2 regions of the Paraburkholderia sp. SECH2 genome follow, and region 1 is predicted to be linked to the other one. Evidence: riboswitches for the same ligand, from Rfam matches in the RefSeq annotation. Region 1 holds a riboswitch; the other holds the start of a gene.
The links. A riboswitch is a leader RNA that binds a small molecule or an ion and turns the genes downstream of it on or off. The one in region 1 is predicted to bind cobalamin.
Positions count from the first base shown of each region.

Region 2: another riboswitch for cobalamin. It lies ahead of M0D66_RS20330 (CbtB-domain containing protein); the one in region 1 lies ahead of M0D66_RS35825 (TonB-dependent receptor).

Region 1 covers NZ_JALPRH010000040.1:32,766-37,145, forward strand. The annotation lists gene M0D66_RS35820 (iron ABC transporter permease) at 1-106, opposite strand, end outside; gene M0D66_RS35825 (TonB-dependent receptor) at 134-2,038, opposite strand; cobalamin riboswitch at 2,129-2,386, opposite strand; gene M0D66_RS35830 (ATPase) at 2,594-2,950, shown strand; gene M0D66_RS35835 (cell division protein ZapA) at 2,947-3,258, shown strand; RNA gene ssrS (6S RNA) at 3,352-3,533, shown strand; gene M0D66_RS35845 (EVE domain-containing protein) at 3,625-4,083, shown strand; gene M0D66_RS35850 (SIMPL domain-containing protein) at 4,281-4,380, shown strand, end outside.
Region 2 covers NZ_JALPRH010000012.1:27,266-31,645, forward strand. The annotation lists gene M0D66_RS20320 (ABC transporter substrate-binding protein) at 1-516, opposite strand, end outside; gene M0D66_RS20325 (CbtA family protein) at 896-1,642, opposite strand; gene M0D66_RS20330 (CbtB-domain containing protein) at 1,654-1,875, opposite strand; cobalamin riboswitch at 1,918-2,057, opposite strand; gene M0D66_RS20335 (histidine phosphatase family protein) at 2,112-2,711, shown strand; gene M0D66_RS20340 (hypothetical protein) at 2,749-3,189, opposite strand; gene M0D66_RS20345 (alpha/beta hydrolase) at 3,235-4,245, opposite strand; gene M0D66_RS20350 (MFS transporter) at 4,289-4,380, opposite strand, start outside.

The DNA.
Region 1 (4,380 bases):
GCACAACCAGCGCGATCGCCGCGAGCACGAGCCAGATCGCGGCGGCGCGCTTTGCGCTCATCACGCGCAACGTGGTCGTGGGCATCGGGCTCGAGCTACGGTTCATCGGCACGTTCTCATGCAAGTACGTTCGTCATTGCTGCTGCCAACCAACCGTGACATACGCACCGCGCCGCGGCGAGTTATACGAGTAGGCCGTTTCATAGTCCTTGTTCAACAGGTTCTGGATCTGCGCGGCGACGTACCATGCCTTCGTGATGTTGTAGCGCGCCGACAGATTCACCACGCCGTAGCCGCCCAGCGTGCCGCTGCTATCTTCACGCGCGCCGCTGACAATCCACTCGCCGCCGACACGCCACCCGGCAATGCTGCGATTTACCGCCAGCGACGCGAAGCGTCTTGCACGACGCACAAGATCGGTATCGCTATCGAGGTCGACAGGATTCTGCAGCGTTAGCGACGCGCGCACGTCGGTCTTGCCCATATGGCCGCTCCACGATCCTTCAAGCCCCTGCACCTTCGCACGGCCGACGTTCTCGGCCAAAAAAATGCCGGGCGTAACCTGCTCGTAGTCGATCAGATTCGAATAACGCGTCTGGAAGGCGCTCAGACGCATCACGCCAAGCGCGTTCGACGCGTACTGCAATGCTGCTTCGATCGAATGGCTGCGCTCCGGCTGGATCGACGGATTGCCGCTGAGCGGATAGTACAAATCGTCGAAGCTCGGCGCGCGGAATGAATCCGAATAGCTTGCAGTCGCCTTCCAATGCTCGGTGATATCGAAACCGTAGCCGAGATAGTAACTGTTCGCCCCGCCGAAATCGGAATACTGATCGCGCCGCACGTTGGCCTGAATCTGATTGCGCCCAAAGCGCCCCGTGTAGCCGACAAAGCCCGAATCCACATGCCGGTCGGGCGCAGTGAATGTATCCGAGTCGAGGCTCTGATCCAGATGCTCATAGCCGACCTGCAGTTTCTGCTGCGCGGCGAGCGCAAAATCGTTCTGCCACGTGTACTGGCGATTGTCGGTATCGAAGCGGCCGTTGTAGATGCCGTTGGTATTCGCCACGCTGCGGTCGTCGCCTTCGGAAACGATGAAGTGCGTGGTCCACCAGTCGGTCAGTTTGCCGTTCGCGAACACCGACACCTGGCGCACTTTGCTGTAGAGGTTGTTCAGATCGGTCGGCACACCGTACGCGTTGTCGTAGCTGTTATTGCCGTTCGACTGGAAATAGGTGGCGCCCGCGTCCCACTTGTCGCTGAACTTGTGACGCAGCGAAGCCGAGATGCTTTCGTTCAGATAGCCGTTCGCGTTCGGATTCGCGTTGGGCGCCTGCGACGGATTGAGCGAGGAGAAGCCGTCGTCTTTCGAACGCGCGAGCGAAATGCTGAAGGTGGTGTTGCCGTCTTTATCCAGCGAGCCGTTCACGCCGGCCTGCTGCGTCTGCGTGTGATAGCTGCCATAGCCCACCGAAAAATTGAAACGCGGCGGATGGTCGCCGCCGTCTTTGGTGAACACCTGCACCACGCCGCCAATTGCGCCGGAGCCGTAAAGCGCGGACACGTTGCCATTCACCACTTCGACGTGATCGATCTGGTCGAGGGGAATCTGCGCGAGTTGCGGCGCGCCCAGACTCACGGAGTCGACCCGCACGCCGTCGATCAGCAAAAGCGATTGCGTCGACGACGCGCCGCGCAGAAACAGGCTCGTCGTGGAACCCGGACCACCGGTGCGCGAGATTTGCGCGCCGGGCGCGAGTTGCAGCAGGCCGGGCAAATCGGTCGCGGTCGTATCGGCGATGTCCTGCTGGTCGAACAGCGTGGTCTGCGGGATCGCATCGGCGAGCGGTTGCGGCCCGCGCTCCGCGGTCACGACAACGGGCGACAACACCGCGGCTGACGAACCGCTCGCCCCCGTATCGGCAGAAGAAGATGACGACGAGGACGGTGACGCAGAAGAAGCAGTAGCTTGAGCATGCACGACGAGCGGCAGGCTCGCAAAGGCGAGCAACGCCGCGCGAGCGATAGGGGACAGCATGGGATGACATTCCTGTGGATAGCGTGCGCGGCCCGCTTCCCCGCGGGCCGATGCGTAACGAGGCGCCCGCGTTGTTTTACGTTTGCGCGGGAACGAGCCTCTCCCTCTGGCCGGTATCCGGGCTGGCGACACATCGATCCCGCCTTCCCACGCGTGACGCGCAGTGGCACACTCGCGTGTTAAGCATCAAACACGCGATCAGGATCGACCTGCATGACGAATGCGGTCGCTTACCGTTGCGGGGGCAGCGCAGGTTGGCGCGTTCAGGCGAAGCGCGCGCCCTGCTTCCCGTTTAACTGCGCACACTGTGGAAAAGCGCGCGCGGGCACCAAAGTGCGGCCAGTTTAGGAGCGGCCCTCGGGTCCGTCAAGAATGGTTAATCCGTGCGCAAACTGTTCTGTTAAGTGCAGGTTATTGTCCGATGCATGAGTTGTTTTTCATCATATGGTCGATAAAAGCCGGCACAAAGCGATGTTGTTACGTCTCGAAACGAGACAATTGTCGGAACCTGCGACATTCCGCGCTAAAATGCGATGTCTTTAGAGGACGCAGCAGATGCTCACCGAACTCGAAACACTTTCACAGAATATCGGCAAGCTGATCACGATCAGCCAACGCCACAATGAAGCGCGGCTCGCGCTCGAAGATCAGCTCGCCCAAACGCGTGCCGAAGCCGAGGCCACGCGCACGGAACTCGCGCTGATGCGCGAGGAGCGCGATGCGCTGCAGGCGGAACGCGACGCGCTGTCGGCAAAGATCGACGACGCACAGGTGCGCCTCAATGCGATCCTCGAAAAATTGCCGCGGGCCCGCGCGCACAGCGAGCCTGATAATCAGCTCGATCTGCTCGAGACCGCGCCGCATGAGGAAGAAGCGGAGAGCGACGTCACCCGCCATGGAGAAAATGCATGACCACCAAGCAGATCGAAGTATCGATTCTCGGCGTGCCCTATCGTCTAGCCTGCTCGCCGGAAACTGAAGGCGCGCTGCTTGAAGCGGTTGCACGCGTCGACGCCGAGATGTCGAAGATCCGCAATGGCAGCAACGTGCGCGGCACGGATCGCATTGCCGTCATGGCCGCGCTGTCGCTGGCATCAGAACTGCTTAAGCTGCAAAGCAGCGTGCGGCACGGAGAAGCATTTCCCGCTGAAGAAATCCGGCGTACAATGCACCAAATGAACGAGCAACTGGGTACTGTGATTCAGCAGTACAGCATGTAAAAGTATCTTGTAGCCGGTCCTGAGATCGGCTGCGAATTCAACCGAGATGCATGAACAAAGATTCATGCAAACGTCTTGAATTCAATCGGTTTGACTTCCCTGCCTGGTTCGCCAAGGTCATATATTCCTTGAACCAATGCCATGTGCACGGTTGTGGAAATTTGTAGCACGGGTGTGCGCGTCACTCTGTCTGATGTACCCGAAGTGCTGCTAACTGCGACCAATTCTGAACTCCCGGTTCAGGATGCCGGCCTAGCGGCTAAGGCGGGGACCTTATTCAAACGGCATCGGACTTCGGTTCGGTGCCGTTTTTCTTTGGGCCTCGATTTTTTTGCTGTGTCAAACCTTTAACGTTCAACTCGATTCATGCGCTACTGGCTAATGAAGTCCGAACCGGACGAAGCAAGCATCGACCATCTGGCAGAGGCACCGCACCACACGTTGCCGTGGACCGGCGTGCGCAACTATCAGGCGCGCAACTTCATGCGCGACATGATGCAGGTCGGCGACGGTGTGCTGTTCTATCACTCGAGTTGCCCGGAGCCGGGCATTGCGGGGCTCGCGGAGGTGTCGTCCACCGCGTATCCGGACCCCACTCAATTCGACAAGAAGAGCTCCTACTACGACCCGAAGTCGTCGCAGGAAACGCCGCGCTGGCTACTCGTCGATGTGGTGTTCAAGAAGAAGATCCCCTTGATTCCGCTTGCCGCGCTGCGCGAGCATGAAGAATTGAAGGACATGCGTGTGCTCGTCAAAGGCAACCGCCTGTCGATCACACCGGTGACCGAAGCTGAATGGCGCTTCATCACCAAACGTCTTGTTTGACCTTGCATACGCGCATGTGACCCGTTGCCGCTTGTGTCACGCGCATGTCTGTGCGCCGATGAACACAAACGTTCAGCAAACGTCAAATTAGGGAACCAAGCTCAGGTTACAAGCGCCTAACGGACTCGCAAACGTTGTGCCACGCGCATGGCGTTCGCTCCAATCGTGCACAACCTGTTCAAGCAAGGAGTCCAAGAATGACGAAAAACACCGCACGTGCACTCGCTCTCGCTCTCATATGCGCCGCACCTGCTGCGCTCGCGTTGACGCCGGCCATGGCCCGCGCGCAGGGCGTGA
Region 2 (4,380 bases), on a different contig from region 1:
TTTCACGGCGAGGTCGGCAAGCAGCGGCTGCGCGTCGGCCTGGCTGACCGATGGGCTCCAGATGTAGTCGCCGCCTTTGGTGAAGTCAGGATGCGAGTTGGTGAAACCGAGTTGCACGAGGCCCGCATGCTGATAAATCGGCGACGCCGCCATCGAAGCGGGACTCGAGAAGTCGCCGAGTTCGATCAGGATGCGCGGGTCGTTGACGAATTTCTGCGCGATCGTGATGGATTGGCGTGGATCGCTCTGGCTGTCTTCGAAGACGTAGTTCAGCGGACGGCCGTTGATGCCGTTGTGGCTGTTGATCTCATCTAATGCAAGATCGAAACCAGCTTTCCATTGCGCGCCGTACTGAGCGTTCTGGCCGGTCAGCGGGCCGCTGACGCCTATCAGGATCGGATCGCCCGAAGGTGGCGCGGCGATGGCCGTTGTTGTCGTTATCGCCGATGCGGCCAGCAGCAGAAGTGCCGTGAGGCGAGTGGCCCACGATGGGCGCAGGCTTGATGGGTTCGACATGGCTCCAGGCTCGGTTTGCTTGAGATTGGAGTGAGTGTCGGATGTGCCCCGGCTTCGGGCAACCAAGCGATTTGCATAACGTTATGCAGCCATGGCACTTGTCCACAGAAAATGTTCATAGGGTTGTTGATAACAACGGGGCATCGTACCTAAGTGCTTGACGCAGATCGGTTTGTTGCTTGCGGTGCGGGGAGACGCAGCGATGATCGCCGACACGGTTGGCGCGGAGCGGCGCATTGCAGAGGGGTGGCTTATCCACAGAAAACGTTCACAAGCCTGTGGATAACATTCCGGCAAACGCGCCAAGTACTTGATGTATTTGGCTTCTCTCGCGCTGCACGTCGGCGTGACCGCGGCTCGCACGGTCACGCCGTTCACATCAAAGGTAAGCAGACTTCGCGGCGCTGCGGCTCGCGGGAGCCAGCAATTTGCTGCGCTCAACGAGCGCGCCGAACAGCAGTCCAACGGTCGTCCACATAATCACCTGCATGCCGATGGCCGCGACGCGGAATTTCCACAACAGCACCGCCGGGAAAGCCGCCGGCACTTCGTTGATCGTCGGCATCGACAGTTGCACGGCCGCAATGATCGCAACGAACACCACGCCCGCCACGATCGAACCATTCCATGCGCCCAACTTCAGTGCCGCGCGGCGTCGAACCTTCAGCGAAAACACCATTGCAGCCAGCGAGATCGCAATCATCAGGAAGAACAAGCCGGTCCGCATCCCGATCGTCTCGGGGTCGCCCACCGAGGGTGGATTCGCCGGGTACTTGATGTTCGGGACAATCACCAGCGTGATAAACGCGCCAAGCGCGAGCCATGCGGACAACGCGCGCGCACTCAGCGTACCGACGCGGCCATACGCATACGCGAACACCAGCGAGAACAGCCCACCGAACGCGGCGCCGTACGTCACCACGCCCGTCAACAGTCCGAGACCCGCCTGGGTGCCGCGGCTCACCAGTTCGGGTTCGGGCGCTTCGCCTTTGGCGGCGTCGGCCTTTTCCTCGAAGGAAATCGCCTGATCGACCTGCGGTTCGCCCACCAATCTCGCGAAGCCGAACGTGAGCAATCCCGCGGCGATGCCTGCAAGCATCCCGCGTACCAACAATTTACCGACCATGTTCGACTCCGTTAGTGGCAGGGAAAGCCGAGCAGATGGCGGCCGTCGTGCACGAATTCGTGCACATACATGCCGGGCACCAGCGACGTGGCGCCCTGCTCCGCACCAACGAAATACAGCGCGAGCAACAGCAGCAAGCCGCCGAACACGACCCAAGGCAGCAGTTCACGCAGCGGAATCGGCGTGGGTTGGGCGACGGGCTGTGTCGTGGAATCGAAAACAGCGTTGGACATAATGGACATCTCCTGGGGGTAACGCGCCCCGATAGTCGATTGAAGAGGGATGGTGCGAAGCTCAGGTCTGGCTTTCGGCTCATGAATGCCGATTACAGTGGCGCGACCGCGCCGGGCTCTCACCGGCTTCCGTGCTTCGCAGTGACGCTATTCTACGCGCTAAACTTTGCCTCCCGGCAATGCAAAGCATGTACGCGGCGTCCCGCTCTAGTCCGGTCTTTATGGAAATCAATTGAATGGACATACGGCTGTTACTGATCAGCCACGCATCGACCGCGGCGATGCGCGCGGGCCGCTTCCCTGCCGACGACCCGCTCGACGCACGCGGCCTCGCCGAAGCCGCCGCCGCACGAGCGCGTCTGTCGATTCCGGATGACGCGGCAGTTTTCGTCAGCCCTGCGGTTTGTGCGCGCGACACGGCGTCGGCCTTGGGGCTCGGTGCCGCGGCGTCGGTCGACGAGCGGCTGGCAGATATGGACTACGGCCTGTGGCACGGCCGCCGCCTTGCCGATCTCGCGGTCGAAGCACCACACGACCTCGCCGCATGGACACACGATCCCGACACGGCCGCGCACGGCGGCGAGTCGTTCAGTCAACTCGTGAAGCGGGTGGGACAGTGGCTCGATGCGCTAAACGGTGCGTTGAGCGAGGACGTCATACAAGGCAACACACAGACCGTGGTCGCCGTCACGCACGCGCCTGTGATCCGGGCCGCGATCGTTCATGCACTCGGCGCGCCGCCGGGCGTGTTTCCGCACATCGAAATCGCGCCGCTCTCGATGGTCGAGTTGCGACGCTCGCGACGCGGCTGGACATGGTGGCCAGCATCACAATAACGGCTACGCTCGGATAGTCCGAAACGCACGTGCCCGCTCACTTGCCCGATACAACCAGCCTCAACTTGCTCGAATCAGCCCGCGTCAACGTGATATCGGTCCGTTTGGCGCGCGTGCCAAGATAAAAATGCTGACGTCCCGGTGAATTCTGATCATGCGTCGCGTCCGGCAGGCACGAGGCGATGTCCGCCGCGACACCCTGCAGCGCGTCCGCGCTCGAACCGGCGTCGTGATGCGGCGTCCACGTGCATTGATAACTCCCGCGGCTCGCCGAACACTGGGCGTCATCGCCGTAGGGTTGCGCGACGCCCTTGCCGTCATCCGGTGTCAGCGAAGCCAGGCCGTCCGGCGCCGCCGCGACGATCCGTTTGAGCGATGCACACGGGCTAGGCGCATCGTCAGCATTCGCGCTGCACGGCAGCAATGCGCCAAGTGATACAGCGGCGATCGCGGCCGCGAGAATTCGGGTCTTGTTCATGTCGGCACAGTCCTTTGAAAGCTGGCCTTATCTCCGTAGCACGGTTCATGCCTTGCCGAACAACGCCGCCAGCCCCTGCGCCGATGCAAAAATCCCCTTCGCGTCGTGCCCGACGCCGTCGATCACAAACGTACGATGCTTCGCAGCCCCTTCCGGATCCCGCGACGCCATATAGCGCGCGTAAGCCAATCCGCGCTCCAACCGATGCTCGCCTTGCGTCTGCGCAGCGCATGAACGGTCAAGTGCCGAATGCTGCGGATCGCAATCCGCGCCGCCGAGCAGCACGGTGACGTCACGACGCGCATAGCGTGATTCGAGCGCATCAGCGGAGCTCGAATCACCGTCGCTCGAAGCATAGGCCGGCAAATCTTCGAGCCCATACTTCCAGCGATTGAACGACGGACATGCCGTCGCATCGAACGCCACGAATTCACCTGATGCTGTCGGCCGCATCGCATCGAAGTACACGTACGACGAAGGATTCGCGACCACATAGCGCAGCGCAATTCCGCGCGCGACGAGCGGCGCCTCACCGCGCGTCACCACGGCATAGCGCTGCACCACCTGGCCACCGCCCGAATGCCCGGCGATCACCACCTCGGTCAGCGACGCAAACTGCTCACGCGACGCCAGCGTCTGCAGAATGGCGTCGAGCACATCGAACGAACTGAGCGGCGCCGGACCTTCGGCGTTGTCGCCGCCCATCCAGCTAGTCCATTCCCAATGCAGCGTGGATGGCGGTAACGCATGCGCGCCAACGTCGGCACTCGCGAGGAACTGCGGCACGATCAGCAGCGTATCGGCCGCATCGCCACCAGCCAGTGCGCACGCGCGCTCCGCCAGATTGAAGTACGTGTCCGCATTTCGCAGGCGTCCGTGAATCAGAATCACGGCACGCTTGACGTCATGCGTCGGCGCAAGCCAGTCGCCGTTCGCGAACACCGGCACGGTGCCGCTACCCGCAAGCGTCGCGACACTCAGATGCCGGCTCGCGACGACGGCAACCGGACGTTCATTTGGCGCGCGTTCGTCATCGGTAATCAAAGGCTGGGTCATGCAATAAGCTCGTGAGTCATCTAATCAGTCTGGCTAGTGGCGGTTAACGCGTGACGAACTTCGCCGTTGCGCCGCCCGGCTCACGTCCCGAGCGCGTGAAATACACCATCGCAAGCGACACGAAACCGGCAAAAA